4 regions of the Streptomyces sp. NPDC001157 genome follow, and region 3 is predicted to be linked to each of the others. Evidence: riboswitches for the same ligand, from Rfam matches in the RefSeq annotation. Region 3 holds a riboswitch; each other region holds the start of a gene.
The links. Region 3 has a riboswitch for cyclic di-AMP ahead of ACWDAG_RS19505 (M23 family metallopeptidase). Riboswitches for the same ligand answer to the same signal wherever they lie in the genome.

Region 1 (7,568 bases), on a different contig from region 3:
CGACCAGGACGGGGTCACCGGTGGCGATGCGCTGCCCGCCGATGGTCAGCGGCTCGGTGGCGAAGCGCCAGGTGGCCAGTTCCACGGGGCCGTCGTAGCGGAGCAGCTCCTCTATACCGGTGTCGAGCAGTGCGCTCTCTCCGCGCCCGATCGACTCCTGGAGCCGCTGCCGCTGCCCGGGATTGCGCAACAGCGCGTATGTCCCGTTTCCGATCAGGTTGATGGTGGTCTCGAAGCCGGCAAAGAGAAGCACGAAGCACATCGCGGCGGCCTCGTTCTCCGTGAGGTGCTCGCCGTGGTCGGAGGCGCGGATGAGGTCCGAGATCAGGTCGTCCCCGAGCTCGCCCCGCTTGCGGTGGATGAGTTCGGCGAGATAGCCGCGGATCTTCTTCACGGAGCGGGCGACACCGCCGCGCGGTCCGCCGCCGTGCCGGATCATCATGCCCGCCCAGTCGCGGAAGTCGTCCTGGTCCTCGCGGGGTACGCCGAGCAGATCGCAGATCGCGTAGATGGGGAGGGGGAAAGCGAAGTCGTGGATGAGATCCGCCTGCCCGTGCGGCGCGAACCGGTCGATGAGATCGTCCGTCAACTCCTGCACCCGCGGGGCGAATTCGGCCACCCTGCGCGGGGTGAACGCCTTGGAGACGAGACGGCGCAGCCGGGTGTGGTCCGGGGGGTCGATATTGAGCAGATGCGTCATGAGATTGGCGCTGCGCTCACCCGGAATGCCGGTCCTGCTCTTGCCCTGCGCGTCCTCGGCGTGATGCTCGGGGTTCTTCGAGAGCCGCCCGTCCGCGAGTGCCTGACGTGCGTCGGCGTAGCGGGTCACCAGCCATGCCTCGACGCCGCTGGGGAGTTTCGTCCAGTGGACGGGGGAGTGCTCGCGCAGCCAGGCGTAGGCCGGATACGGGTCGCCGGCGAATTCCCAGGTGAAGAGTTCGGGAGCGGTGTTCGGGACGTTCACAGGACGACCGTATCCGCAGCCCGCCCGCACATGCGCCGCCGCAGCGAACCGGTCAAAGGTGACACGCGTTCAAGTCTGTGATCTTCACGTGATCTACGCGGCATTAACTTGTGACAAGTGATCGGCAGCGGCTACGTTCACGGACCAGCGCGGTGGTGTCGAACGCCTGTCGGTGTCATGCGCCGCGCGGTCACTGCTGTCTTGTGAAAGGCCTCCGCATGCTCTCCGGGAACGGTCGACACCGTCGCCCCCGCCAGGCTCCGGCTCTCCTCGTCGCGGCCGGGGTGACCGGCTCCGCCATCGCGATCCCGCTCTTCGCCGCCGGCGGCGCGAGCGCCGCGGACGGCACCACCTGGGACAAGGTGGCGCAGTGCGAGACGGGCGGCTCCTGGAGCGAGAACAGCGGCAACGGCTTCTACGGCGGGCTCAAGTTGACCCAGGAGAACTGGGAGAAGTACGGCGGTCTCGACTACGCCCCCAGTGCCGACCTCGCCAGCCGCAACCAGCAGATAGCCGTCGCCGAGAAGCTCCTGGACGACCAGGGCGTCGGCGCCTTCCACACCTGCGGACTGACCTCCGGGCTGACCAGGGACTCGGGTTCGGCCCACATCGACACCGGTGTGCTGGGCGGCGGTTCCGGTTCGTCCGATTCATCCGGGGCGTCCGACTCCGACTCGACCGGTCTGTCCAACTCCTCGGGCAGCGCTTCCGATGAGTCCTCTTCGTCGGATTCGTCCTCCGGCTCGTCCTCCAGTGCCTCCCCTTCGTCCTCTTCGTCCTCCGCGAGTGCGACGGACAACTCCACCGAATCCGGCACATCCGCCTCACCCTCCACCTCTCCTTCCGGGAAGGCCACGGGTAACTCAGAGGGTGGCGGCAGCTCGTCCACAGGCAAGGCGAAGGGTGACGACTCGGACAATTCCGAGCCCCCGGCGGCCACTTGGAGCCTCGTCGACACCGGCGCGATCGGTACCGGCCGCCACCGTGGCGCCAGCGCGGACGAGGCTGCCGACGAGACCATCGACAAGGCCGCCGACAAGACCAAGGCCGGCAGTCGTGCGGACGACACGTACACCGTCCACGCCGGCGACACCCTCGCCTCCATCGCCGACTCCCTTGGCCTGGACGGCGGGTGGCGGGCGCTCTATGCCGAGAACAAGAAGGCCATCGGTGCCGACCCGAACCACATCTTCGCCGGTCAGACCCTGAAACTCGGTGCCGAATAGGGCGAAAAACAACGGGAGTTCACGTCACACTTCGCCACTGAATGTCCGGTTTGGTGAAAGTGTGGGATGAGTCTCAGAAGCCCTGATCGTCTTTGAAATTCGACGGATCGCGTGTCTACCGTCGTCACCGCTCGTCAACACGAGCCCCGGCTGCCGCAACGCCGAATCCTGCCAGCGGCCGTACGGGAACAGTCGTCGCGTAAAGCGCCGTAGGCAGGAGCGGGGGACCCAAGGTAAGTGCCGCACCGGGCAGTTGACGGCGGCGGCTAGGGGTGTAGCCGTGTCTCGTGAGAGCGAGAGCACGGCCGGGCAACTCAACCGGCCCGAACCCGACAGCTCACCTCGCAGGCGTCGGTGAGGGGATCGAACCATGCTGTTTTCCGGCAAGGGCAAGCACCGCCGTCCGTCCAAGGCCACCCGCGCCGCCGCGCTGGCCGGCGTCACCGGCGTCGCCATCGCCGCTCCGCTGATGGCGGCCGGCAACGCCTCCGCCGCCACCGCCTCCGAGTGGGACAAGGTCGCCCAGTGCGAGTCCGGCGGCAACTGGTCCATCAACACCGGGAACGGCTACTACGGCGGCCTGCAGTTCTCCGCCTCCACCTGGGCCGCGTACGGCGGCACGCAGTACGCCGCGCAGGCCAACCAGGCCAGCAAGTCGCAGCAGATAGCCGTCGCCGAGAAGGTCCTCGCCGCGCAGGGCAAGGGCGCCTGGCCGGTCTGCGGCACGGGCCTTTCCGGTGCCGCCTACAACGGCGGCAGCGCGTCGGGCAGCTCCAGCAGCTCGTCCTCCAGCAGCCACTCCTCCGGGCAGAGCGCCTCCCGCTCCGCCGAGCGCCCGACGGTCAAGAAGTCGACGAAGACCGTCACCACCCCGACCGGCAAGAAGGTCAAGAAGGGCGACGGCGAGTACAAGGTCGTCAAGGGCGACACCCTCAGCTCGATCGCCGAGAAGCACGGCGTCAAGGGCGGCTGGCAGAAGCTGTTCAAGCTGAACAAGGACATCGTCTCCGACGCCAACCTGATCTACCCGGGCCAGCAGCTGCACCTCAAGTGACAGCCTCGCGGTCTCCCCGCTCCGGTGCGTGTTCCCCCGTACGCACCGGGGCGGGGTTCTTTTTGCTCCCGCTCTTTGTTCCGTTCGGAAACAATTTACTCTCGGTTCTGCCCAAGGGGTGGTCGGCAGCGTGGCCGATCGGCCTCAGGCGGTTAGGCTCGTCTCGCAGAGCCACCGCGCTACTGCCGTAGCCGTGTCACATCCAAGAAGGAGATGCTCGTGCCGTCCATCGACGTCGTCGTAGCCCGGGAAATCCTGGACTCCCGAGGCAACCCCACGGTCGAGGTCGAGGTCGGCCTCGACGACGGCAGCACGGGTCGTGCCGCCGTCCCGTCCGGCGCCTCCACGGGCGCCTTCGAGGCCATCGAGCTCCGCGACGGTGACCCCAACCGCTACCAGGGCAAGGGTGTCGAGAAGGCCGTCCTCGCCGTCATCGAGCAGATCGGCCCGGAGCTCGTCGGCTACGACGCCACCGAGCAGCGCCTGATCGACCAGGCCATGTTCGACCTGGACGCCACCGACAACAAGGGCTCCCTGGGCGCCAACGCCATCCTCGGCGTCTCCCTCGCCGTCGCCCACGCCGCCTCCGAGGCCAGCGACCTCCCGCTCTTCCGCTACCTGGGCGGCCCGAACGCGCACCTGCTGCCGGTGCCGATGATGAACATCCTGAACGGCGGCTCGCACGCCGACTCCAACGTGGACATCCAGGAGTTCATGATCGCCCCGATCGGCGCGGAGTCCTTCTCCGAGGCCCTGCGCTGGGGCGCCGAGGTCTACCACACCCTCAAGAAGGTGCTGAAGACCAAGGGCCTGTCCACCGGCCTCGGCGACGAGGGCGGCTTCGCCCCGAACCTTGAGTCCAACCGCGCCGCGCTCGACCTCATCATCGAGGCCATCAAGCAGGCCGGTTACGTCCCCGGCGAGCAGATCGCGCTCGCGCTCGACGTCGCCGCGTCCGAGTTCTACAAGGACGGCAAGTACGAGTTCGAGGGCAAGTCCCGCTCGGCCGCCGAGATGACCGAGTACTACGAGGAGCTCGTGGCGGCCTACCCGCTCGTCTCCATCGAGGACCCGCTGTTCGAGGACGACTGGGCCGGCTGGAAGGTCATCACCGACAAGCTGGGCGACAAGGTCCAGATCGTCGGCGACGACCTGTTCGTCACCAACCCGGAGCGCCTGGCCCGCGGCATCGAGGAGGGCACCGCCAACGCCCTGCTCGTCAAGGTGAACCAGATCGGCTCGCTGACCGAGACCCTGGACGCCGTCGAGATGGCCCAGCGCAACGGCTTCAAGTGCATGATGTCCCACCGCTCCGGTGAGACCGAGGACGTCACCATCGCCGACCTTGCCGTCGCGGTGAACTGCGGCCAGATCAAGACCGGCGCCCCGGCCCGCTCGGACCGCGTCGCCAAGTACAACCAGCTGCTGCGCATCGAGGAGATCCTCGACGACGCCGCGGAGTACGCGGGCCGCAGCGCGTTCCCGCGCTTCAAGGGCTGAGCCTTCCCGCACGTCCGCTCCGCGGACAATCGGGCACAGCAAGGGCTGAGCCTTCCTGGGCTAAGCCTTAGCCAGTCGTACGTACGTCCCCGTACCGGTCCCGTACCGTGTGCGGGGACGTACGCACGTGTGACGGGAGGCGGCGACATGGCCGTGAAGGACCGGGACCGGTTCTCCACCGCGACCAGGATCAGGCTGCTCGGCGAACAGACAGCGGCCCGGGTCTACCGCTCCCAGACCAAGCGGCAGGCCCGCCGGTCGAGGCTGACCGGCCGGGCGGCGCTGCTCGCCCTGGTGCTGTGCTCGATGGTGGTGGCCCTCGCGTACCCCATAAGGCAGTACGTCTCCCAGCGCTCCCAGATCGCCGATCTCCAGCGGCAGAGGGAGCAGGCCAGGGCGCGGGTCGAGCAGCTGCGCGACCTGAAGGCCCGCTGGCAGGACGACGAGTACGCCGAGCAGCAGATCCGGCTGCGGCTGCACTATGTGCTGCCCGGGGAGACGAGCTACGTCGTGATCGACCCGAGCACGGTCAAGCAGTCGCGCTTCGAGCAGGGTGCGGGCCACCGCCCCTGGTACACGAACGTCTGGGACGGGGTCGACAAGTCCGACGCCTCCGCCCAGTGAACCGACAGAGGAATTTCGTACAGGCATGGATACGCCCCCGCCGCCCACCCCGCGCACCGAGCCCACCGACGCCGACGTCGAGGCCTTCAAGCAGCAGCTCGGGCGGCCGCCGCGCGGGCTGCGGGCCATCGCGCACCGCTGCCCCTGCGGCCAGCCGGACGTCGTGGAGACGGCCCCCCGTCTGCCGGACGGCACGCCCTTCCCGACGACGTACTACCTGACGTGCCCGCGTGCCGCCTCGGCGATCGGCACGCTGGAGGCGAACGGCGTCATGAAGGAGATGACGGAGCGGCTGGCGACCGACCCGGAGCTGGCCGCCGCGTACCGCGCCGCGCACGAGGACTACATCGCGCGCCGCGACGCCATCGAGGTCCTGGAGGGCTTCCCGAGCGCGGGCGGCATGCCCGACCGTGTGAAGTGCCTGCACGTGCTGGTGGGCCACTCCCTGGCCGCGGGCCCGGGCGTCAACCCGCTGGGCGACGAGGCGATCGCGATGCTGCCGGAGTGGTGGCTGAAGGGGCCGTGCGTGCAGCCGCTGGTGGCCCCCGACCCGGCGGACGAGCATCCCGGCGAGGAGGGCGAGGTCACCGACCCCACCGAGGTCCGCAGCGGCTTCTTCGCATCCAGGCCGATGGTCCCCGAGGGCTTCAGCCGGGTCGCCGCCGTCGACTGCGGTACGAACTCGATCCGCCTGCTCGTCGCGGACGTGAACCCCGCAACCGGTGAACTGCTGGAGCTCGACCGGCGCATGACGATCGTGCGGCTCGGTCAGGACGTGGACCGGACCGGCCGGCTGGCCCCCGAGGCGTTGGAGCGGACGTTCGCGGCGTGCCGCGACTACGCGGAGGTGATCCGCGAACTGGGCGCCGACAAGGTGCGATTCGTGGCCACGTCGGCCTCCCGGGACGCCTCGAACCGCGACGACTTCGTACGCGGCGTCGTGGACATCCTGGGCGTCGAGCCCGAGGTCATCTCCGGCGAGCAGGAGGCCGAGTTCTCCTTCACCGGGGCGACCAAGGAACTGAAGGGGCGGGACGACCTCGACCGCCCCTACCTCGTGGTCGACATCGGCGGAGGCTCCACAGAGTTCGTCGTCGGCGACGACCAGGTGCGCGCGGCGCGCTCGGTGGACGTGGGATGCGTGCGGATGACCGAGCGGCACCTCGTCCGGGACGGCGCGGTCACCGACCCGCCCACCGGGGAGCAGATCGCGGCCATGCGGGCCGACATCGAGCGGGCCCTCGACCTCGCCGAGGAGACGGTTCCGCTGCGCGAGGCGCGCACGCTGGTCGGGCTCGCGGGGTCGGTCACGACGGTGTCGGCGATCGCTCAGGAACTGCCCGAGTACGACTCGGAGCGCATCCACCACTCCCGCATCTCCCGCGACAAGGTCCGCGAGGTCACCGACTGGCTGCTGCACTCCACCCACGCCGAGCGAGCGGCCGTCCCCTCCATGCACCCGGGGCGCGTCGACGTGATCGCCGCGGGGTCTCTCGTACTGCTGTCGATCATGGAGCGGATCGGCGCCGAGGAGGTCGTGGTCAGTGAGCACGACATCCTCGACGGGATCGCCTTCAAGGTGGCGGAAGGCGTCTGACGATCCGGCGGCGGCCTACTTGAACCAGTACCGGACGCCGTGGTGGTGGGAACAGGTGCCCTGCGAGTGCCGCGAGTAGGAGAGGGTGGCGTCCTTGCACTTAGCCGTCTCGTACTTGTCGTGAGGCCGCTGGTGGTGCGTCCAGCCGCACACGCCGGTGGTGTGGCTGACGCAGTGGTGGGCCGTGTTGGTGGCCGGCAGAGTGGCCGCGGAAGCGGTCGGTGCGCTGATGAGGACGCCGGCCAGGGCGACGGTGATCGCCGAGGCAGCAAGACGTGCGCGCATAGGAGTTCCTCCCCCTTGTGGTGCGTTGGCAGCGGGAGCTTATAGCGGTGTGAACGACTTGTGGTCTTTGTTGGAGAAGTCATGGAGACGGCTTTTCGTCCCCACCCGCCGAGCCGTGGCGTAGGTCTCGATTGTTACCGAGCGGTAGCTCTCGGACGAGCAGGTCGGATAGCGTATGAGCGTGCCCAGGGGGCCTTTCGGGGCCTCCTGGCGACACGCCGCCAGGAAAGTTCGTGAAGTTCTTCACAAGGAATTCCGCCCTGTGGAAGCACGAAAAGGGCCCCGTTGGGCCTTCCGGGGGCCCAACAGGCCCTTGAA
Region 2 (7,568 bases), on a different contig from region 3:
GTGTCGACGTCGCCCCACGTCTCCTCGATCGTCTCGAAAGCCGCCGTCAGATACTCGGCGCGCGCCTCGAACAGAGGGCTGAGCAGCTCCATCACCTCGGGGGAGTAGGCCGAGGCGGAGCTGCTGCTGCGGTGCACCTTGTAGCGGCGGTGCTTGGCGTTCGACTCCAGGTAGTCCGCGACGATCGCCTCGCGCTCGACGCCCAGCGCGAGCAGGGTCACGGCTATGGAGAGTCCCGCACGGTCCTTGCCCGCCGCGCAGTGCATCAGGGCGGGCACACTGTCGTCGGCGAGCGAGCGCAGCACGCGCGCGTGCTCGGCGGTGCGCTCCTTGATGATCGTGCGGTAGGAGACGATCATTCGGTTGGCCGCCTTGCCGTCGCCGAGGAGCTCGCGCAGCTGCTCGATCTCGCCGTCCCGGACCATCTTCCAGAACCCGGAGCCGTCCGCCGGGTCGGTCAGCGGCAGGTTCACATTGCGCACACCCGGCAGCTCGACGTCCGGGCCTTCCAGCTTCTGGTCCGCCGCGTTGCGGAAGTCGAAGATCGTGTGCAGTCCCAAGGAGGCCAGGAACTCGGCGTCCTCCTCGGTCGCGTGCGCGAGGTGGCCGCTGCGGAACAGCACCCCGTACCGCACCCGCCGTCCGTCCACGGTCGGAAGTCCGCCCACATCACGGAAGTTGCGGACTCCGGCAAGCTCGGGCTCGGTCGACGGGATCTGCTGCGTCACGGGGGCTCCTCCCAGTCCGCCCGTCCGGCGCGGCTCGTCGACGGGCACCCTCCCGACGATACGACATGGATTCCTGAGGCAATGAGTTGTCCACAGGCGTTGCGACCAGGGCACACGTGGCTTGATGATGTTGGTGATTGGTCGCGCCTGTTCGAATGTGTGAGGGCTTGATGCTGGAGATCGCAGACAACGGCCGTACCTGGCTCCTCTCGGGGCCGGCCAGCAGTTACGCCGTCCATCTCACCGAGGACGACGAGCTGCTGCACCTGCACTGGGGCCCCCGGATCGCGCTCGCCGACGCCGAGGCACTCGCCGTCCGCCCGCTGCCGGACTACAGGCCCTTCGAGTCCCCGCTCGACGGACACGAGGAGTACCCGGTGGAGGGCGGCCCCCGCTTCGTGCGGCCCGCCCTGTCCGTGCGCACCGACGAGCGGCGCGGCACCGAGTGGCGCTTCGAGAGGTACGAGTCGGAGGGCGACCACCTCCGGCTGGGCTTCCGGGACGGTGGGCTTGCGATCACGCTGCACTACCGGATGCGGCACGACGTCGTGGAGCGCTGGGTGACCCTCGACAACGAGGGGCCCGCTCTGGAGCTGCTGCGGGCCGACTCCGCGACCTGGACACTGCCCGAGCGCGAGGAGTGGCGGCTGTCCCAGCTGCACGGCCGCTGGGCCGCCGAGTCCCGGCTGACCGCCTCGCTTCTCACCTACGGTGAGAAGATCATCGGCAGCCGCCGCGGCCACACCGGACACCAGCACCTGCCCTGGGTCGCCCTCGACACCGACGCCACGGAGGAACGCGGTGAGGTCTACGGCTGCGCTCTGGGCTGGTCGGGTTCCTGGCGGATCGCGGTGGCGCAACTCCCGGACGCGCGCGTGCAGATCACCGGCGGCGCCGGTTACGACGACTCCGGGCTGCTGCGCCTGGAGGCGGGGGAGTCGTACACCACCCCCGTCTTCGCCGGTCTGTGGAGCGACGGCGGCTTCGGCGGTGCGAGCCGCGCCTGGCACGCCTACCAGCGCGCCTACGTCATCCCCGACGCCGACCAGGACCGGCCGGTGCTGTTCAACTCCTGGGAGGCCACGGAGTTCGACATCTCCGAGGAGCAGCAGGGAACCCTGGCACGGCGGGCCGCGGCGATCGGCGTCGAGCTGTTCGTGGTCGACGACGGCTGGTTCGGCAAGCGCACCAGCGACCGCGCGGGACTCGGCGACTGGACGGTCAACCGGGACCGCTTCCCGAACGGCCTCAAGCCTCTCGCGGACTATGTGCACGCCCTGGGCATGCAGTTCGGCATCTGGGTCGAGCCCGAGATGGTCAACCCGGACAGTGAGCTCTACCGCGCCCACCCCGACTGGGTGCAGTTCCAGCCGGGACGCAAGCGGACGGAATTCCGCAACCAGCTCGTACTGAACCTGGCCCGGGAAGACGTCCAGGAATACCTCTGGGAGCAGCTCGACGCGCTCCTCTCCAGTGCCCCCATCGACTATGTGAAGTGGGACTTCAACCGCTGCTTCACCGACGCGGGCTGGCCCGGCGAGCCCTATCCGCAGCGCCTCTGGGTCGATCATGTCCGGGGACTGTACGCCCTGTTGGACCGGCTGCGGGCGGCCCACCCCGGTGTCGTCTTCGAGTCCTGCTCGGGCGGCGGCGGACGGATCGACCTCGGGATCATGAGCCGTACGGACCAGGTGTGGACCTCCGACAACACCGATCCGCTCGACCGGCTCGCCATCCAGCACGGCTTCAGCCAGATCCACCCTGCACGAGTGATGGCCGCCTGGGTCACCGACAGTCCGAACACCCAGCTCAATGGCCGGGTCAGCTCGCTGCGCTTCCGGTTCGTGAGCTCCATGGCCGGCGTACTCGGGGTCGGTGGGGACCTCACTCGGTGGAGCGACGAGGAGCTCGCCGAGGCCGGCGAGTGGGTGGCGCTCTACAAGGAGATCCGGCCGCTGGTGCAGCACGGGGACCTCCACCGGCTGCGGCCTCCGCGGGGCGGGCTGAGTGCGGTGCAGTACGTGCGAGGGGACGAGGCGGTCGTCCTCGCGTGGCTCCAGGCGCAGAGCTACGGCGAGCCCGTACCGGCGCTGCGACTGCGGGGCCTCGACCCGACAGCCTCGTATGAATGCCCCGAAACGGGCGAAATCCACAGCGGTGCCGTATTGCAGCATCACGGACTGCGTACCGGATTGCGTGGCGACCTCGATGCGGCAGTTTTCCGTCTGCGGCGCATCTGAGTCTTCTGTCCGGATTGGCGCTCCTTCTACCTCTTCATTCCAACTCGCCCCCGAATAGAGGATCCTGGAGTGGAGGCGCGTGAGGAGCGTCATATCCGTGACAGTGCGTGGCGCGTCATGTCCACGTAATTCACGTGCTTTACAAGGGCGTTTGACCGAGACGATCACCTCGGAATTCACGCAGGGTCACCTGGTTTTCTCTCAAGGGATCAATAGAAACGCATTCACGGGGAACCGTCACTTGTTCCTTTGCGTCTTGGTCGCTTACGTTCGCCACCAATCCGGACGGACGCCCAATCCTGCCGCCGCCCGGTGCCCGCACAACTCACCCGTGAACGGCAGGAGCGGGGGACCCACAGGTACAACCGCCTGTTCCGGTCTCCGGAACGGCTAGGGGTAAAGCCGCGTCGCATGCGCGGCCGGGCATCTCCAGCCCGAACCCGACAGCTCACCTCGCAGGCGCCGGAGAGGAATTCGTCATGCCCGCGAAGGGTAAGCACCGTCGCCCGAAGCCCCAGCGCTTCACTCGCTCCATCGCCGTCGCCGGAACCGGTGGCGCCGCACTCGCTCTCCCGCTCATGGGGGCCACCGGCGCCCATGCCGCCACAACCAAATCCGTTTCCGAGTCGGTTTCGGAAAAGGCCGTCCAGTCCCTTCCGGTCGCCGAGAAGAAGGCGGCTCAGAAGAGTGCCGCCGGCAATGCGGGCGTGCGGACTTATTCGGTGCGGGCCGGGGACTACCTCTCGAAGATCGCTGACGAGCAGCACGTCCACGGTGGCTGGCACAGGCTCTACTCGGACAACCGCCGGGCCGTCGGTGACGACCCGTCGCTGATCCACCCGGGCCTGAAGCTGACGATCGGCCGGAAGGCCGCGACGGACACCAGCAAGTCGTCCTCGTCCGCCCCGAAGGCGACCTCGTCCGCCGACAGGACGACTGCCACCAAGGCCTCGGACTCCGCCCCTACCGGCTTTACCCTCCCGGTGCTCGGTGCCACCGTCGGCACCGGCTACCACGTGCCCGGCAGCATGTGGTCGAGCGGCTACCACACCGGCGTCGACTTCGTCGTCCCGACCGGCACCTCCATCAAGTCCGTGGGCGCGGGCACGGTCGTCTCCGCGGGCTGGGGCGGCGCCTACGGCAACCAGGTCGTCGTCAGGCTCGCCGACGGCCACTACGCCCAGTACGGCCACATGTCCCAGATCTCCGTCTCGGTCGGCCAGACCGTGACCGCGGGTCAGCAGCTCGGCCTCTCCGGCGCGACCGGCAATGTGACGGGCCCGCACCTGCACTTCGAGATCCGCACCACGCCCGACTACGGCTCCGACGTGGACCCGGTCGCCTACCTCCGCTCGAAGGGCGTCGGCGTCGGCTGACGTCCCCCGAGAACCACCTGCCTGACACGCTGCCGAAGGCCGGACCTCGATCCCCGGGTCCGGCCTTCGGTGTGTCCGGCTGCGCTCGTGTTTGCCGTATTGCGTTCTTGTGGCGGGGCTGCACGGGGCGTCCGTATCGTCTCCGACGGCTCGACGGTCCGCTGGTGGAACAACGCGCGGCTCCCCCGCAACATTGCTGACGCGTCAACATCCCTGGTCGAAGGGTTATTCCGAGCTTGGTGAACACTTTAGAAGTGGCTTATCTCACCGCGCGTCAACCCTTTCCTACGGTCGCGTAGGTCACATTCGAAGGTGAATCATGGTCGATGTGGCAGACGATTCGAAGAGTGACAGCAGATCAGTGATCGGGTCGTACGTTGCGGTGGGGGACAGCTTCACCGAGGGCGTCGGCGACCCCGGCCCCGACGGGGCGTTCGTCGGCTGGGCCGACCGGTTCGCGGTGCTTCTCGCGGACCGGCGACCCGAGGGCGACTTCAGGTACACCAACCTCGCCGTGCGCGGCAAACTACTCGACCAGATCGTGGAGGACCAGGTACCGCAGGCCGTCGAACTGGCGCCGGACCTGGTCTCCTTCTGTGCGGGCGGCAACGACATCATCCGTCCCGGCACCGACCCCGACGAGGTCGCCGAGCGTTTCGAGCGGGCGGTCATCCGGCTCACCGAAGTCGCCGGCACGGTCATGGTGACCACCGGCTTCGACACCCGAGGCGTCCCCGTGCTCAAGCACCTGCGCGGCAAGATCGCCACCTACAACGGTCATGTCCGGGCCATCGCCGACCGGTACGGCTGTCCCGTGCTCGACCTGTGGTCCCTGAAGACCGTCCAGGACCGCAGGGCGTGGGACGGCGACCGCCTCCACCTCTCGCCCGAGGGGCACACGCGTGTGGCGCTCCGCGCCGGGCAGGTCCTCGGCCTCGATGTGCCGGCCGACCCCGACCAGCCCTGGCCGCCGCTCCCGCCGCGCGGCACCCTCGAGGTGCGACGGGACGACGTGCACTGGGCGCGCGAGTACCTGGTGCCGTGGATCGGCCGCCGGCTGCGGGGCGAGTCGTCCGGGGACCATGTCACGGCGAAGGGCGCGCTGTCGCCGGACGACATCAAGATGCGGATCGCTTCGGTGGCCTGAGAGCCGTCGGAAACGAGCCCCCGCCAAGTGCGGGGCTGAGAGCCTGTGTCTGAACCCCGGCCGGGACAGACACAGGCTCTCAGCGCTCCGCAGTCGTCAACGCCGCCCGCTCCAGCCCCAGTTCCCGGGCCAGCGCCTCGTCCACCCACTCCTGCGCCCGCGCCCGCGACACCGCACCGGCGTACGAGGTCAGCTGCACGGCGAGCCCGTCCAGCAGGGCGGTCAGGCGCAGGGCCGCGCCGTGCGGGTCCGGGCAGCGGAACTCGCCCGCAGCCACGCCCTCCGCGATGACCTCGGCGATCGCGGCCTTCCACTGCTTGTCGAGGTCACGCGTGACCTCCTGCAGCGCGGGCTCGCGCAGCGCCGCCGCCCAGCCCTCGATCCACAGCCGCCAGCCCTTGGCCTGGCCCGTCGGCGCGTACCAGCGCACCGCCGACCGCAAGCGCCGCAGCGCCGTCGTACGGCGGCCGAGAAGTTTGCGCAGCTGCGCGAGGTCGTCCTCGGCCGCGAAGGTGAACGCGGCGGCCACCAGCTTCTCCTTCGTGGAGAAGTGGTACAGCACCAGCGCGTTGCTCACGCCGAGTGCCGAGGCCACGTCGGCGATCCTGACCGCTGCCACACCCCGCGCCTCGATCTGCCCGATGGCGGCCCGCAGCAACTCCTCGCGCCGCTCGGCCACGCTCAACCGCACTCTCGCCACGCGGTCACCCTATTCCGTCACCGCTGACGGCGCCGGGCGAGGTCGGCACTCGGCGGGTTCGACACGGGGCGCGGTGTGAAACCGACCAAGGCGGGCGCGTGAGCGTCAGGAATGCATGGCCGCCCGGTCGGACTCGCTGCGCAGAACGCAGAATTCGTTGCCTTCGGGATCAGCGAGGACGGCCCAGCCCGAACCATCGGGGTTCCGGTGATCGGCGACGAAGGTGGCACCGAGGCCCAGCAGCCGGTCCACCTCCTGATCGCGGAAGGTCTCGGGGCGCAGACACAGATGGATCCGGTTCTTGATCGTCTTGGCCTCGGGCACCTGGTTGAAGTGCAACACCGGGCCCTCCGCCAGCAGCACCTGAGTCTCCGGGTCACCCGGTCCGACCTCCGGATGCAGCGGACGGCCCGTCACACTGCTCCAGAACCGGGCCAGCTCGTAGGCATCCGCACAGTCGATCGCCACGTTCTGCAGTACCGAGACCATGGCCGCGAGCCTTTCTGATCCGCACGCCGAATGCCACCGAATTACGCCCGATCCTGGGGCAGATGGCGCAGGCTTCCAGCAGCACTTTCGACATACCCGCAGTCGGCGTGCGAGATGACCCGCACAGAACGCCGGACCGCCCTCACCGGTACCAGCCGAAACGTTCCGCGATCACCGGCAGCCGGTCCGCGACGATGGCGTGCGCCGCCGCCCGCGGGGTCGTCCCGTCGGCCTCCGCGCGGGCCAGCATCTGCTCGGTCAGGGCGCGCATCGAGCGGCGGGTGTGGGCGAACGCCTCCTGAGCGTCCGGGCCGATGTCGCCGAACAGCGTCCACCACCACCATGCGTTCGTACCAGAGTTGACGACCACATCCGGCAGCACGGTCACCCCGCGCGCGGCCAACAGCTCCTCCGCCTCAGGCAGTACGGGCATGTTGGCCGCCTCGACGATCCAGCGGGCGGTGATGCGGTCCTGGTCGGCGGCGTCGATCGCGTACGAGACCGCCGCGGGCACGAGCACCTCCGCCTCGACCGCGAGCCAGGAGTCGCCGGGCAGTTCATGGTCGCCGGGGCGCAGGGCCGCACGGTCCACGGTGCCGTACGCGTCCCGCGCGGTGAGCAGCGCCTCGACGTCGAGGCCGGCCGGGTTGGCGATCGTGCCCTTGATGTCGGCGACGGCGACCACGGTGAGTCCCGCGCGGGCGAGGAAACGCGCCGTCGCCCCGCCCATCGTGCCCAGCCCCTGCACGGCGACCCGCGTCCCCGTGTACGGCACGCCCGAGCGGTCCAGGGCGGCCAACGCCGACTCGGCGACCCCGCACCCGCCGACCAGCTCGTCCAGCCCGATGCCGTCCACCTCGATCGCGAACGCGTCCGCGAGCCGCCGCC
Region 3 (7,568 bases):
GGCTGCCCGCAGGCTACGCGATCCGCTGTGGGCGTACGTCGTCCGGGAACTTCGCCGACGATCTGCACGCTTGCATACAGTGGCGGGACCGGCAGGAAAACCGCGGTTCGAACCACCGCATCCGCGAGGCGAAGGGATGTACATGCCCATGGGTCACACGGCCACAGACCAGGCAGGCACCGGGGGCCTGACAGCGACGGAGCACCGCCTGGCCAACGGCCTGCGCGTGGTGCTCTCGGAGGATCACCTGACCCCGGTGGCGGCGGTGTGCCTCTGGTACGACGTCGGCTCGCGCCACGAAGTCAAGGGACGTACCGGCCTGGCTCACCTTTTCGAGCACCTGATGTTCCAGGGCTCCGGGCAGGTCAAGGGCAACGGGCACTTCGAGCTGGTGCAGGGCGCCGGCGGCTCGCTGAACGGCACCACCAGCTTCGAGCGCACCAACTACTTCGAGACCATGCCCGCCCACCAGTTGGAGCTCGCCCTCTGGCTGGAGGCGGACCGGATGGGCTCCCTGCTCGCCGCCCTCGACGACGAGTCCATGGAGAACCAGCGGGACGTCGTCAAGAACGAGCGCAGGCAGCGCTACGACAACGTGCCGTACGGCACGGCGTTCGAGAGGCTGACCGCCCTCGCCTACCCGGAGGGCCACCCCTACCACCACACACCGATCGGCTCGATGGCCGACCTGGACGCGGCGACCCTGGAGGACGCGCGCGCGTTCTTCCGCACGTACTACGCGCCGAACAACGCCGTCCTCTCGGTGGTCGGCGACATCGACCCGGAGCAGACGCTCGCCTGGGTCGAGAAGTACTTCGGGTCCATCGCCTCGCACGACGGGAAGCCGGAGCCCCGCGACGGCTCGCTGCCCGAGATCATCGGTGAGCAGCTGCGCGAGGTCATCGAGGAGGAGGTCCCGGCGCGTGCCCTGATGGCGGCCTACCGGCTGCCCGAGGACGGCACGCGCGCGGCGGACGCCGCCGACCTGGCGCTCACCGTCCTCGGCGGCGGCGAGTCCTCCCGCCTCTACAACCGGCTGGTACGGCGTGACCGCACGGCCGTCGCGGCCGGATTCGGCCTGCTGCGGCTGGCCGGAGCGCCCTCCCTGGGCTGGCTGGACGTGAAGACCTCCGGTGACGTCGAGGTGCCGGTCATCGAGGCCGCCATCGACGAGGAGCTCGCCCGGTTCGCCGCGGAGGGCCCCACGGCCGAGGAAATGGAGCGCGCCCAGGCCCAGTTGGAGCGCGAGTGGCTGGACCGGCTCGGTACGGTCGCGGGCCGCGCCGACGAACTGTGCCGGTACGCCGTCCTGTTCGGCGACCCGCAGCTCGCCCTCACCGCCGTCCAGCGCGTCCTGGAGGTGACGGCCGAGGAGGTCCAGGAGGTCGCCAAGGCCCGCCTGCGGCCCGACAACCGCGCGGTCCTCGTCTACGAGCCGCTCTCGCCCGAGTCCGCGGAGCACACCCAGGACGAGGACTTCCCCGAAGACCCCGAGTCCGAAGCCACGGTGGAAGCCACCGACCAGAACGAGGAGGCGGCCAAGTGACCGAGCTCGCCACGATGCAGTTCCACCCGCAGCCCCGGGCGGGCGAGGCCAAGCCGTGGGCGTTCCCGTCCCCCGAGCGCGGCGCGCTCGACAACGGCCTGACCGTCCTGCGCTGCCACCGCCCCGGCCAGCAGGTCATCGCCGTCGAGGTGCTCCTGGACGCGCCCCTGGAGGCCGAACCGGCCGGCTTCGAAGGCGTCGCCACGATCATGGCGCGGGCCTTCTCCGAGGGCACCGACAAGCACTCCGCCGAGGAGTTCGCCGCCGAACTGGAGCGCTGCGGCGCCACCCTCGACTCGCACGCCGACCACCCGGGCGTCCGCCTCAGCCTCGAGGTCCCGGCCTCCCGTCTCGCCAAGGCGCTCGGTCTGCTCGCCGACGCCCTCAGGGCGCCCGCGTTCGCCGACAGCGAGGTCGAGCGGCTGGTCCGCAACCGCCTGGACGAGATCCCGCACGAGCTGGCCAACCCGTCCCGCCGTGCCGCCAAGGAGCTCTCCAAGGAGCTGTTCCCGGCGACCTCGCGCATGTCCCGCCCGCGCCAGGGCACCGAGGAGACCGTCGAGAAGATCGACGCGGCGGCCGTACGCGCCTTCTACGACCGCCATGTCCGGCCCGCCACGGCCACCGCCGTCGTCGTCGGCGACCTCACCGGCATCGACCTGGACGCGCTGCTCGGAGACACCCTGGGCGCCTGGACCGGCTCCAAGGCCGACCCCCGCCCCGTGCCGCCGGTGACCGCCGACGACACCGGGCGCGTGATCATCGTCGACCGCCCCGGCGCCGTCCAGACGCAGCTGCTCATCGGCCGCGTCGGTGCCGACCGGCACGACCGTGTGTGGCCCGCCCAGGTGCTCGGCACGTACTGCCTCGGCGGCACCCTCACCTCGCGCCTGGACCGCGTCCTGCGCGAGGAAAAGGGCTACACCTACGGTGTGCGTGCGTTCGGCCAGGTCCTCAGGTCCGCCCCGGACGGCTCCGGAGCCGCGATGCTCGCCATCAGCGGCTCCGTCGACACCCCGAACACCGGCCCGGCGCTCGAAGACCTCTGGACGGTGCTGCGCACGCTCGCCGAGGGCGGCCTCACCGACGCCGAGCGCGACGTCGCCGTGCAGAACCTCGTCGGTGTGGCACCGCTGAAGTACGAGACCGCGGCGGCCGTCGCCAGCACACTGGCCGACCAGGTCGAGCAGCACCTGCCCGACGACTACCAGGCGACCCTGTACCAGCAGCTCGCCGCGACCGGCACCGTGGAGGCCACCGCGGCGGCCGTGAGCGCCTTCCCGGTGGACCGTCTGGTGACGGTTCTCGTCGGTGACGCGGCCCAGATCAAGGAGCCCGTCGAGGCCCTCGGGATCGGCGAAGTCAAGGTCGTGGCAGCCGAGTAGAGGCTCGGTCAGCGGCACGCGCGCGTAGGGGCCCTGGTGACTGATGCGTCACCAGGGCCCCTTAATGTCCGAATTGAGGGAGAGGTTGCCTGTCTGCCCTGTGGCATGCGCTACAAAAGCCGTGATCCGTTTGGGGATTGAAAGATGCCCCGCTTAGCGTCGTCCGGGCTGTCCGTCAGGCACCGCGCCGCATCCGCGGCACCGGACAGCCATCGCCGAGTCCCCGTACGGCGCGAGCCAGGGGAGCCGGGGACCCATCGCAGTCCCTGGGGTGAATCGGACGCCCGCGCGTGCAGCGAGGGGGTCCGTAGGAGACCTTCCTGCTCCGAACCCGTCAGCTAACCCGGTAGGCGAGAGGGAAGGAAAGGACCAGCCACTACATGGCGTTCACGCGCGCCACCGGGAAGCACCGTCGTCCCCGCCGGATGCATCGCACCACCACGGCCGCCGCAGGCGTCGCGGCCCTCGCCACCACCGGCGTCATCGGAACCCTCGCAGCCCCCGCGCTCGCGGCCGAGAACTCCGTCGAGCAGACCGGCCTCACCCCCGTCATCACCATCGGCGACACGATCGCCGACAAGATCGACGCCCAGGCCGACGCCCAGAAGCAGGCAGCCGAGGAGGCCGCGCTCAAGAAGGCGGCCCTGGAAGCGGCACGCGAGAAGGCCGCCGCGAAGGCCAAGGCGGAGCGCGAGGCCAAGGAGCGCGCCGCCCGCGAGGCCGAGCGCAAGCGCCTCAACACGTTCGTCGCGCCGATCTCGAACTCGTACGTGTCGACCGGCTACCAGGCCAGCAGCTCCCTGTGGTCCTCCGGCAGCCACACCGGCATCGACTTCCACGCCGCGAGCGGCACGACCGTCCACGCGGTCGGCTCCGGCACCGTCGTCGAGGCAGGCTGGGGCGGGGCGTACGGCAACCAGATCGTGATCAAGATGGCCGACGGCATGTACACCATGTACGGCCACCTGTCGTCCATCGGCGTCTCGGTGGGCCAGACGGTCACCCCGGGCCAGCAGATAGGCCTCTCCGGCGCGACCGGCAACGCCACCGGACCGCACCTGCACTTCGAGGCCCGTACGACCTCCGAGTACGGCTCGGACGTCGACCCCGTCGCCTACCTGCGCTCGCACGGCGTGAACGTCTGACGACGTACCGCAAGATCTCCTGAGGCCCCGGCTCTTCAGCCGGGGCTTTCGGCGTTTCTGCTTCCCCGCTGTCCAAAAAATATCCCTGGATTCCGCCCCGCCGTCGGAAATTCCGGCTCCGTGCAATAGAGTCGCCGATACACGTCAATCATCGACGTTTCACGGGGATTAAGTCGGAGGTCGGTCATGCGTATTCCGGCGCACTCGGTGTGCACGGCGATCCGGGACGACATCGTCGCCGGTGTCTACGAGCGCGGCAGCCGGCTCACCGAGGAACTCCTCGCGCGCCGCTACGGCGTCTCGCGTGTCCCCGTGCGCGAGGCGCTGCGCACCCTGGAGGCCGAGGGCTTCGTGGTGACCCGGCGGCACGCGGGCGCGTGCGTCGCGGAGCCGACCGAGCAGGAGGCCGCCGACCTGCTGGAGATGCGGATGCTCCTGGAACCGCTCGGCGCCTCCCGGGCCGCCCAGCGGCGCACCGACGCCCATCTCAAGGTCCTGCGCGGCCTGGTCAGACTGGGCCAGGAGCGGGCCAGGAGGGGCAACAGCGAGGATCTGCGCTCCCTGGGGGGCTGGTTCCACGAGACGCTCGCCCAGGCCTCCGGCAGCCCCGCGCTGACCTCGATGCTGACCCAGCTGCGCCACAAGATCGCCTGGATGTACGCCGTGGAGGCCCCGGCCAACCCCGTGGAGTCCTGGGCGGAGCACGGCGCGATCGTCGACGCCGTGGCCCGCGGCGACAGTGAGCGCGCGCGTGCGCTCACCACGCTGCACTCCGAACGCTCGAGCGCGGTGCACCGGCTGCGCTTCGGCGTCCCGGAGCGGGTGAACGGTGTGAGGAACTCGCAACATCCCGTAAACATGTCGGGCCTGCGGCATTAACACGGGCGCCGTATACAAAGAGGGAACAATTCGCGGGGCATTACTTCTGCTGCCCGCGATCGGAAATTGCACCACCCTTGTGCGGGAAATGCGAAGGGCTCGCCCGGCAATTCGGACGAGCCCTTCTGTGGTGCCGTGATCAGACGGTCTCGGGAAGCTCCTCGAGCCCCTCGGAGACCAGCTTCGCCAGACGGTCGAGGGCGACGTCCGCGCCCTCGGCCTCGGAGGCGAGGACGATCTCCTCGCCGCCCTGGGCGCCCAGGCCGAGAACGGCCAGCATGGAGGCCGCGTTGACGGGGTTGCCGTCGGCCTTGGCGATCGTCACCGGGATACCTGCGGCCGTGGCGGCCCGGACGAAGATGGAAGCGGGGCGGGCGTGGAGGCCCTCGGCCCAGCCGACGTTGACGCGGCGCTCAGCCATGTGATGCTGCCCTTCAGTGTCTCAGGGTTGTCTAGACCAGTTTCCCACATGTGAAGCGTCTCCGGAGCGGTCCTGTGTCCCGTCCGGGGTGGGCAGTCGGACCGCGGCCTCGGCCCGACTTTCGTCCTTGTTCTCTTCTCGAAGGACTGCGGTGTTCTCCACAGACTGCCCCGCGCCGTTGTCGGACGCGAGCCGTACTCTGGGGCCCATGCAGACCTCGCCGGACCGGCACGAGTACCCCGCCCACTGGGAGGCCGACGTGGTGCTGCGCGACGGCGGCACCGCGCGCATCCGCCCCATCACCGTTGATGACGCCGAGCGCCTGGTCAGCTTCTACGAGCAGGTTTCGGACGAGTCGAAGTACTACCGCTTCTTCGCGCCCTACCCTCGTCTGTCCGCAAAGGACGTCCACCGCTTCACGCACCACGACTTTGTGGACCGGGTGGGACTCGCGGCCACGGTCGGCGGCGAGTTCATCGCCACCGTACGCTATGACCGCATCGGTGCCGATGGCATGCCCGCGTCAGCTCCGGCCGACGAGGCCGAGGTCGCCTTCCTCGTGCAGGACGCCCACCAGGGGCGCGGCGTCGCCTCCGCCCTCCTCGAACACATCGGCGCGGTCGCCCGGGAGCGCGGCATCCGCCGCTTCGCCGCCGAGGTGCTGCCCGCCAACACCAAGATGATCAAGGTGTTCACGGACGCCGGGTACACCCAGAAGCGCAGCTTCGAGGACGGCGTCGTACGCCTGGAGTTCGACCTCGAACCCACCGACCGTTCCCTGGCCGTGCAGCGCGCGCGTGAGCAGCGCGCCGAGGCCCGGTCCGTACGGCGGCTGCTCGTGCCGGGCTCCGTCGCCGTCGTCGGCGCCGGCCGTGCCCCCGGCGGCGTGGGCCGCAGCATCCTCGACAACCTCCGCCGTGACGCCGGCTTCACCGGGGCGCTGTACGCCGTGAACAAGGCGCTCCCCGAAGACGTGAAGGAGCTCGACGGCGTCCCCGCCCACCGCTCGGTCCGGGACATCGACGGGCCCGTCGACCTCGCGATCGTCGCCGTGCCGGCCGAGCACGTCCCCGAGGCCGTCACCGAGTGCGGCGAGCACGGAGTGCAGGGACTCGTCGTCGTCTCCGCCGGGTACGCCGAGAGCGGGCCCGAGGGGCGCGAGCGCCAGCGCGAACTCGTGCGGCACGCGCGCACGTACGGCATGCGGATCATCGGGCCGAACGCCTTCGGGATCATCAACACGTCCCCGGACGTCCGGCTGAACGCCTCCCTCGCCCCCGAGATGCCCCGCCCCGGCCGGATCGGCCTGTTCGCCCAGTCCGGCGCCATCGGCATCGCACTGCTGTCCCGGCTGCAGCGACGCGGCGGCGGCGTCACCGGAGTCACGGGCGTGTCCACCTTCGTGTCGTCCGGCAACCGCGCGGACGTGTCCGGCAACGACGTCATCCAGTACTGGTACGACGACCCCGACACCGATGTCGTCCTCATGTACCTGGAGTCCATCGGCAACCCGCGCAAGTTCACCCGCCTCGCCCGTCGCACGGCCGCCGCGAAGCCCCTGGTCGTGGTCCAGGGCGCCGGATCCGCCCCGCAGGGACATGCCGTACGGGCCACGCGGTTGCCGCACGCGACGGTGTCCGCGCTGCTCAGACAGGCCGGCGTGATCCGCGTGGACACGATCACCGAGCTGGTCGACGCGGGCCTGCTGCTCGCACGGCAGCCGCTGCCGGCGGGCCCACGGGTGGCGATCCTGGGAAACTCCGAGTCCCTCGGGCTGCTGACGTACGACGCCTGCCTCTCCGAGGGGCTCAGGCCGCTGAGGCCCCTGGACCTGACCACCGGGGCCTCGGCGGAGGACTTCCATGTGGCGCTGCTGCGGGCGCTCGGGGACGACTCGTGCGATGCGGTCGTGGTCACCGCGATCCCGGCGATCGGCGAGGGGTCACCGGGGGAGGCCGAGCTGGCGGAGGCGCTGCGATCGGCCGCCGAGTCCGTTCCGGGCAAGCCCGTGCTCGTGGTGCACGTGGAGCTCGGCGGCCTCGCGGAGGCGCTGTCGGCCGCGACGAGCACGGCACCGCAGCCGGGCACCGCGGCGACCGGCACCCGCCGGCTGCGCCCCTCACAGCAACTGCCCCCTCCGGTGCGGACACAGGAACCCGCAGCCCCCGCCACCTGCTCCCGCCTCATCCCCG
Region 4 (7,568 bases), on a different contig from region 3:
GTCGGCGGTCAGAAACCCCCGTCGCTGGTCAGCACCGAAACCTCGCCGGACGGCCGGCGCAGACTGGTCGCCCGCAAGCCGGACAAGGGCCAGATCGTCGCCCTGCTCCTCATGGTCGTGGTGGCCATGGTCTTCGTGGGCAATGTGAAGGTGGGCGGCGGAGCCAAGGCCTACCTCTGGCCCGCCGTCCTCGTCGGCGCGGGCGTCGCCCTCGTCTGGCGCCAGGCGGACAACGCCCGCCGGGCCCGCTGGGTCGAGGTCGGCAGCCGCCGCCGCACGCTCACCCTGCTGCGCGCGGCGGGCGGTGTCCTCCTCGTCACCGCCGGCGTCTCCGGCATCTTCGTGCTCCAGGGCTCCGCCGCCCACCTCGGCTCCGTCCTGCAGGCGGCCCTCGCGGTCCTCGTCGGGATAACGCTCCTCGCGGGGCCCTACCTCGTCCGCATGACCCAGGACCTCTCCGAGGAGCGCCTGATGCGCATCCGTGCGCAGGAGCGCGCCGAGGTCGCCGCCCATGTCCACGACTCCGTGCTGCACACCCTGACCCTGATCCAGCGCAACGCGGAGAACGCGAACGAGGTGCGCCGCCTCGCTCGCGCCCAGGAGCGCGACCTGCGCACCTGGCTCTACAAGCCGGAGGGCACCGGCAAGGACGAGGCCGACGAACCCACCGACCTGGCCGACGCGGTGCGGCGCAACGCCGCGGAGGTGGAGGACAAGCACGGCGTCCCCATAGAGGTCGTCATCGTCGGCGACTGCCCGCTCGACGAGAGGATCTCCGCGCAGATGCAGGCCGCGCGCGAGGCGATGGTGAACGCCGCCAAGTACGGTGGCGAGGGCGGCGCCGTACAGGTCTACGCCGAAGTCGAGGGAAGGACCGTCTTCGTGTCGGTCCGGGACCGTGGCCCCGGCTTCGACCTGGACTCGATACCCGCCGACCGCATGGGCGTCAGAGAATCGATCATCGGCCGCATGGAGCGCCACGGCGGTACGGCGCGGCTGCGCGCGGTGCCGGACGGCGGCACGGAGGTCGAGCTGGAGATGGAGAGGGCGGAGAAGACGTGATGAGCGACCCGACCGAGGCGAACGCGGAGCCTGTGGAGCCGACGGCCGGCGGTGGCGCGGGCGAGCGGCACGTGCGTGTGGTCCTCGTCGACGACCACCGTATGTTCCGTACGGGCGTCCAGGCCGAGATCGGCCAGACCGAGCAGACCGGAGTCGAGGTCGTCGGTGAGGCCGCCGACGTCGACCAGGCGGTCACGGTCATCACCGCGACCCGTCCCGAGGTGGTTCTCCTCGACGTCCATCTCCCGGGTGGTGGCGGCGTCGAAGTCCTGCGCCGCTGCGCCGCGTTGATGGCCGACGCCGAGCAGCCGGTCCGATTCCTCGCGCTGTCCGTGTCGGACGCGGCGGAGGACGTGATCGGCGTGATCCGGGGAGGCGCGCGCGGCTACGTCACCAAGACGATCACCGGCACGGACCTCGTCAACTCCATCTTCCGTGTGCAGGAGGGCGACGCCGTCTTCTCGCCGCGCCTGGCCGGCTTCGTCCTCGACGCCTTCGCCTCCACCGACGCCCCACCGGTCGACGAGGACCTCGACCGTCTCACCCAGCGTGAGCGGGAGGTGCTGCGTCTGATCGCCCGGGGGTATGCGTACAAGGAGATCGCCAAGCAGCTGTTCATCTCCGTGAAGACGGTCGAGTCCCATGTCTCGGCGGTCCTGCGGAAGCTGCAGCTGTCGAACCGGCACGAGCTGACCCGGTGGGCGACGGCGCGGCGGCTGGTCTGAGAGCGTCTGCCCGCAGCTCACACCACCCGCGTGGCCCCCGCGAACGGCATCTCGTCGATCGGCGCGATCCGCACCGGCGCCGACGGGTTCGGGGCGTGGATCATCATGCCGTTGCCGACGTAGATGCCGACGTGGCTGATGCCGGAGTAGAAGAACACCAGGTCGCCCGGGGCAAGTTCGGCGCGGGAGACGCGGCGTCCGGCGCCGATCTGGGCGTAGGTCGTGCGGGGCAGGGAGATGCCCGCGGAGCGGTAGGCGGCCTGGACGAGGCCCGAGCAGTCGAACGCGTCCGGGCCGGTCGCCCCCCACACATACGGGCTGCCCAGCTTGGAGTACGCATACGAGAGGGCCGCCGCGGCACGCGAGTCGGGCGCCTCGGCGGTCGCGGAGCCGAGGGACGCGAGGCCGTCCCGGCCACCCGCCGCGGAACGTGAGGCGCGGTCGGTGCCGTCCCCGAGCCGAGCGCGCTCCGCGGCCGACAGCCGGGCCACCAGCCGCCGCGCCGTATCCAGCTTCCCGGTGATCGTCTTCTCGTCCTGCTTCAGCTCCGCCTGCCGCGACCTGAGTCCGGCCAGCTCGATGCGAGCGGCCCCGCGCAACTGCTCGATCTCCCGCAGCTGTTCCCGTACGTCCGCCACGGCCGCCGCCTGCCGGGTGCCCGCCCGGTCGACGAACTCGGCGCCCTCGAGATAGCGGTCCGGGTCGTCCGACAGCGCGAGTTGCAGGGCCGGGTCGAGACCGCCGTCCCGGTACTGCGCCGCGGCCATCGAACCCAGCTCGTCCCGCGCCGAGTTGAGTCTGTCCGTCTTGCGCGCCGCCTCGTCCCGCAGTGTCGACAGCCGCCGCTCGGCGGCATCCGCCTGCTCCTTCGCCCCGTCGTACTTCTCGGTGGCGGCCTCAGCCTCCTGGTACAGCTTGTCCACCTCGGCCCTGACCTGCGTCGGCGTCAGGTCCGGCTCGGCGTGCCCGGTCCCGTCGAAGCCCGTCGCGGTCGCAGCGCCCGCCACGGCGATCGTGAACGCCGTCCGGGCCGAACTGCCGTTGAACGAGCGCCGACTGGGCCTGCGGTGCGCTGCCACGTGGACTGCCCGTCCTTTCGTACGACCACCCGTTCCGGGGCGGTTTACGCGTCCGGCGGCGGCCTGCACAGGGGGAGCGGGCCGCCGCCGGACCTTCTCGGCGGTGGTGGCCGACTGCCGCCCCTGGCCCGGGCGGCGGTGGGGAGCCGGTCACCTGGTGGAGGACGCTAAACCTGTCTGTGTCGGCTCGGTAACGCGATGTGCGGAAGTGCCCCGGGCGGATCGCCGAGTGACCGTATGCGGGCGTGATCCAGGACTCGCGCCGTCGACTTCACGCAGGGCGCTGACCGATGTGGCCGTTCCGGAACACGGGTGGGTGGCGGAGTGCTACGGGCCGCATATATGCAGGGGCCACCTGTGAAGGACGGGTCGGTGTCGGGCGCCCCATGGGCCCCTGTCTAAGCTCCGGCCCCATGGACGTACTCATCCATCTCTTCGTCGGCCTGCACATCATCGGCATCGCCGCGCTCCTCGGCGGCTTCCTCACCCAGATGAAGGCGATGGGCCGCGGAGAGGCCCGCTTCGTCCCGGCGATGCTGCACGGCGCGCTGACGATGCTGGTCACCGGCGCGATCCTGGTCGGCCTCAACCAGGCCGACGACCATCACGTCAACAACATCAAGATCGGCGTGAAGCTGGCCCTGCTGATCGTGATCCTCGGCCTGGTCTATGTGAAGCGGGACGACGAGAAGATCGACAAGAGCCTGTTCGGACTGGTGGGCCTGCTCACCACGGCGAACGTCTTCATCGCGGTGCTCTGGACCTGATGCCGGCGCGGGCCGCGGCCACGGCGCCCGCGGCGACGGCCAGCCAGGCCGCCACCGCGATCCACAGCAGTACCTCCCCGGGCCCTTCGAGTCGCGGGGCGTCGAGGGCGGCGGCGACGGACAGCACGGCCGCAGCCGTCATCCCCAGCGGGAAAACGGTCGCCCAGCGCCGCACGTCGTAGCCGCGCCGCGGCCGCACCGCCTCGGCGACGAGCAGTACGGCGTACCAGGCCAGGTCGAGCACGAGCAGCGCCAGGGTGACGGCGCGCAGGACGCCGCGGTCGTCGTCGTTCCAGAGGTACAGGCGCGCGCTGTCCGCCGCGACGAGCTCCGATCCGGCGAGGGCCGAGATGGCGAGCGCGCCGCCCGCCACCCACTGGTCGCCCAGCCCTTCCGTCACCTGTCGCAGATCGAAGAGGGCCAGCGCGCAGCCGTAGAGGACGAGCCCGAGCCAGAACAGCACGAGTGCCGCACGGGCGAGCCATGCCGTCGCCTGGGCTCCGGCGAGCGTGGCGCCGAGCACCGCGAGTCCCTGAGTGGCCACGCAGCACAGGAACACCCCGCCCGGCATACGACGCCGCCAGTGCCGTGCGACCTGCACCAGCAGCAATGGCCACAGCACGGCCGCCAGCGCGAGCAGGGCCTCGGCGAGGGTCTGCCGCCCGAGGGCCGAGAACCGGGTCCCGAGCACGGCGGTCGCCGCCACGGCGGTCAGCGCCCCCGGCGTCCCCGCCTCCGCCCGCCACCTCTCCGGTTCCCGCACCAGACGGACGCCGAAGCCCGCCGCAAGCACCGCCCAGGCGACACAGGCCAGGCCCAGGACGACCCGCGACAGCGCCTCGTACCCCGTCAGATGCAGCCCGACCGACACGATGCCGGTCGCCAGCACGGCGGCCCCGGCCGCCGGCGAACGCTGCGCCCACCAGGCGCGGAGGAAGGTCGGGACGGACATGGGGCCGATGCTAGGGAGTGCCGCGCGGGTTGGGGACGGGCCACGCGCGCGTGCCTCGCAAACTGCCCCGCACGCGCGCGTGCACTGCTCTCCGGTGCCTCAGGCCGGCCGCACCACGCTGTGGATGATCGATGCGCCGCCGTAGTAGATCGACTCCTCGCGGACGTACGCGCCGGGCTTCGGGGCGTGGATCATCATGCCGTTGCCGATGTAGATGCCGACGTGGCTGATGTCGTCGTAGAAGAAGATCAGGTCGCCGGGCTGCGCGTCGGTGAGGGAGACCGTGGTGCCGGCGTTCACCTGGTCGTAGGTGGTGCGCGGGAGGTCGACGCCCGCGGCCTTCCAGGCGGCCTGGGTGAGGCCGGAGCAGTCGTAGGAGCCGGGGCCGGTGGCGCCCCAGACATACGGCTTGCCGATCTGCGCACGGGCGAAGGCGAGCGCCTTCTCGGCCTTGGTGGCGTACGAGGAGTCGCTGGTGGAGGTGGATCCCGAGCCCGAGGAGGAGCCGCTGTCCTGGGCCGCGGCCTCTTCCTTGGCCTTCTCCGCCGCCGCCTGCTGTTTCGCCAGCTCAGCGGCCTTGCGCGCGGCCTCCTCCTCCTTCTGCTTCTGGATCGCCGCGAGCCGCGCCTTCTCCTCGGCGGTCAGCTTCGACAGCAGTTCGCGCGCGTCGGAGAGCTTCTTCTGCACCGTGGACTTGGCGGTCTGCAGGTCGCTCTGCGTCTCGGTGAGCGTCTGAAGGCTCTTGGACGCCTCCTGGCGCTTCGTCATCGTCGCGGACTGCTCGGTGAAGTAGTCGTCGACCGCGCTCTTCTGACGTGAGGTCAGCCGCCCCATCAGCTGCGTCTGGTCGAAGTAGTCCTGCGGGGAGTCCGCGAGCAGGAAGGTCGCCGTGTCGGGGGCGGCGGCGCCCGTCCGGTACTGGGCCGCGGCGAAGGAACCGAGCTGCTCCCGCTCCGCGTTGAGCTTCTGCGTGCGCTTGGCGACGTCGTCGAGGAGGGTGTCGACGTTCTTGCGCTGCTTCGTGGTCTTCTCTTTGGCCGCGTTGTACTTCTCGGTGGCCGACTCCGCCTGGCGGTAGAGGTCGTCGACCTTCTTCTCGACTTCTTCGAGGCTGGGGTTGCCGTCGGCGGCGGGGGCGGCGTTCGCCGACTGGGACAGCAGGGCCACCGAGGTGAGGGCGGCCGTGGCGAGGGCGGGGGTGCGTATGCCTGCTACGCGTGTACCCGCGGGGCGCGACTTGCGGTGCGACGCCAAGGGAGGCGACTCCTTCCATGTTCCGCCTACCGAGTTAGCTGTCGGGTTCGGGCGGGTGGTTCGGAAGGGTTGCCCTACGGTCCGTACCCCGAAAGGGAGGAGGACCGATTCACCCCAAGGTCGGTGTGGGTCCCCGGCTCCGGATGCGCGGCGGCGCCCCGGACTCGGCGGAGGCAGCGCGGCCCGGCGACGTTCGCCGGTGGGGGTCGTGCGGCCTGCCGGAACGGTAGCCAACTCGTGTGGCCTCTGTGAAGGTTGATGTTCGATATGCCCGATACGTTTTCGTGACCTTTGGTCAGGGAGCCGCGCGCAGTCGTCAATCCGGATGGATCTGCTGCGACGTGGGCGCATTTCAACCGGAGTGATGGCGTCCGCCCGCTTCCACCTGGTTGCTGCTCGGGGGTGGTAGTCCATGAGGGGCTGTCCTCGGGGGAGCCCCTGGGGCGTGAACCTCTACCTCTCGACCTGGGTGATTGCGGACTGTGACGGCACGTTCTCGGAGGGAGAGCGGACGACAGGGGTGGCCGGCTCTGGATGATTCGGGGGTTCTGAAGATTCAGGGGTTCTAAGGCCGGGGAGGCCCGGGGAGCCCGCGGATTCCCGCGATGTTCTCAGGGCGGCGGCGGGCTGTCAGTGGGGCACCCTAGACTCGGAGAGCGATGAGCAGCCTCTTTGACGACAGCTTCCTGGCGAACCTCCAGGCCCCCCGCGGGCACGAGGAGGACCCTCCGCCGCCGCCCGAGGACGATCACGGACCGGAGCCGGTTCCGGACGATCTGTTCGGCGGGAAGTTCGACGTGCCCCCGGACCGGGAGGCCTACTACCGCAACGGCGCCCCCCGCCCGGCGATCGACCCGGCCGCGCTCCTGGACGGGCTGAACGAGAACCAGCGCGCCGCCGTCGTCCACTCCGGCACCCCCCTGCTCATCGTGGCCGGCGCAGGCTCCGGCAAGACCCGCGTGCTCACCCACCGCATCGCCTACCTCCTGGGCGAGCGGAACGTGCATCCGGGCCAGGTCCTCGCGATCACCTTCACCAACAAGGCCGCGGGCGAGATGAAGGAGCGCGTCGAGCAGCTCGTCGGCCCGCGCGCGAACGCGATGTGGGTGATGACCTTCCACAGCGCGTGCGTGCGCATCCTGCGGAGGGAGTCGAAGAAGCTCGGCTTCACCTCCTCCTTCTCGATCTACGACGCGGCCGACAGCAAGCGCCTGATGGCCCTGGTCTGCCGAGACCTGGACCTCGACCCCAAGCGCTACCCGCCGAAGTCCTTCAGCGCCAAGATCAGCAACCTGAAGAACGAGCTGATCGACGAGGAGGACTTCGCCGCCCAGGCCGCCGACGGCTTCGAGAAGACCCTCGCCCAGGCCTACGCCATGTACCAGTCGCGGCTGCGCGAGGCGAACGCCCTCGACTTCGACGACCTGATCATGACGACGGTCAACCTGTTGCGCGCCTTCCCGGACGTCGCCGAGCACTACCGCCGTCGCTTCCGGCACGTCCTGGTCGACGAGTACCAGGACACCAACCACGCCCAGTACGCGCTCGTACGGGAGCTCGTCGGCACCGGCGCGCACGACGAGGACGTACCGCCGAACGAGTACGACCTCCAGCCCGCCGAACTGTGCGTCGTGGGCGACGCCGACCAGTCGATCTACGCCTTCCGCGGTGCGACGATCCGGAACATCCTCCAGTTCGAGGAGGACTACCCGAACGCGACGACGATCCT

Region 1: it holds a riboswitch for cyclic di-AMP, as region 3 does, so the genes downstream of both, ACWDAG_RS45460 (transglycosylase family protein) here and ACWDAG_RS19505 (M23 family metallopeptidase) in region 3, are expected to answer to the same signal.
Region 2: it holds a riboswitch for cyclic di-AMP, as region 3 does, so the genes downstream of both, ACWDAG_RS01220 (M23 family metallopeptidase) here and ACWDAG_RS19505 (M23 family metallopeptidase) in region 3, are expected to answer to the same signal.
Region 4: it holds a riboswitch for cyclic di-AMP, as region 3 does, so the genes downstream of both, ACWDAG_RS25555 (NlpC/P60 family protein) here and ACWDAG_RS19505 (M23 family metallopeptidase) in region 3, are expected to answer to the same signal.

Annotation. Positions count from the first base shown of each region.
Region 1 covers NZ_JBSFJW010000059.1:12,748-20,315, reverse strand. Annotated here, with positions in the region: gene ACWDAG_RS45470 (cytochrome P450 family protein) at 1-994, opposite strand, end outside; gene ACWDAG_RS45465 (transglycosylase family protein) at 1,183-2,190, shown strand; cyclic di-AMP (ydaO/yuaA leader) riboswitch at 2,386-2,556, shown strand; gene ACWDAG_RS45460 (transglycosylase family protein) at 2,561-3,244, shown strand; gene eno (phosphopyruvate hydratase) at 3,458-4,744, shown strand; gene ACWDAG_RS45450 (FtsB family cell division protein) at 4,892-5,368, shown strand; partial or broken gene ACWDAG_RS45445 (DUF501 domain-containing protein) at 5,394-5,795, shown strand; gene ACWDAG_RS45440 (Ppx/GppA phosphatase family protein) at 6,000-6,965, shown strand; gene ACWDAG_RS45435 (DUF3761 domain-containing protein) at 6,981-7,250, opposite strand.
Region 2 covers NZ_JBSFJW010000001.1:278,478-286,045, reverse strand. Annotated here, with positions in the region: gene ACWDAG_RS01230 (tyrosine-protein phosphatase) at 1-728, opposite strand, end outside; gene ACWDAG_RS01225 (alpha-galactosidase) at 899-2,968, shown strand; cyclic di-AMP (ydaO/yuaA leader) riboswitch at 3,285-3,443, shown strand; gene ACWDAG_RS01220 (M23 family metallopeptidase) at 3,448-4,344, shown strand; gene ACWDAG_RS01215 (SGNH/GDSL hydrolase family protein) at 4,706-5,491, shown strand; gene ACWDAG_RS01210 (TetR/AcrR family transcriptional regulator) at 5,571-6,191, opposite strand; gene ACWDAG_RS01205 (VOC family protein) at 6,297-6,680, opposite strand; gene ACWDAG_RS01200 (Glu/Leu/Phe/Val dehydrogenase dimerization domain-containing protein) at 6,823-7,568, opposite strand, start outside.
Region 3 covers NZ_JBSFJW010000009.1:255,566-263,133, reverse strand. Annotated here, with positions in the region: gene ACWDAG_RS19515 (M16 family metallopeptidase) at 143-1,546, shown strand; gene ACWDAG_RS19510 (M16 family metallopeptidase) at 1,543-2,931, shown strand; cyclic di-AMP (ydaO/yuaA leader) riboswitch at 3,135-3,299, shown strand; gene ACWDAG_RS19505 (M23 family metallopeptidase) at 3,312-4,076, shown strand; gene ACWDAG_RS19500 (GntR family transcriptional regulator) at 4,263-4,955, shown strand; gene ACWDAG_RS19495 (HPr family phosphocarrier protein) at 5,095-5,376, opposite strand; gene ACWDAG_RS19490 (bifunctional acetate--CoA ligase family protein/GNAT family N-acetyltransferase) at 5,585-7,568, shown strand, end outside.
Region 4 covers NZ_JBSFJW010000015.1:127,557-135,124, reverse strand. Annotated here, with positions in the region: gene ACWDAG_RS25580 (ATP-binding protein) at 1-1,062, shown strand, start outside; gene ACWDAG_RS25575 (LuxR C-terminal-related transcriptional regulator) at 1,062-1,787, shown strand; gene ACWDAG_RS25570 (NlpC/P60 family protein) at 1,805-2,866, opposite strand; gene ACWDAG_RS25565 (hypothetical protein) at 3,280-3,633, shown strand; gene ACWDAG_RS25560 (tellurite resistance/C4-dicarboxylate transporter family protein) at 3,611-4,585, opposite strand; gene ACWDAG_RS25555 (NlpC/P60 family protein) at 4,685-5,839, opposite strand; cyclic di-AMP (ydaO/yuaA leader) riboswitch at 5,848-6,019, opposite strand; gene pcrA (DNA helicase PcrA) at 6,499-7,568, shown strand, end outside.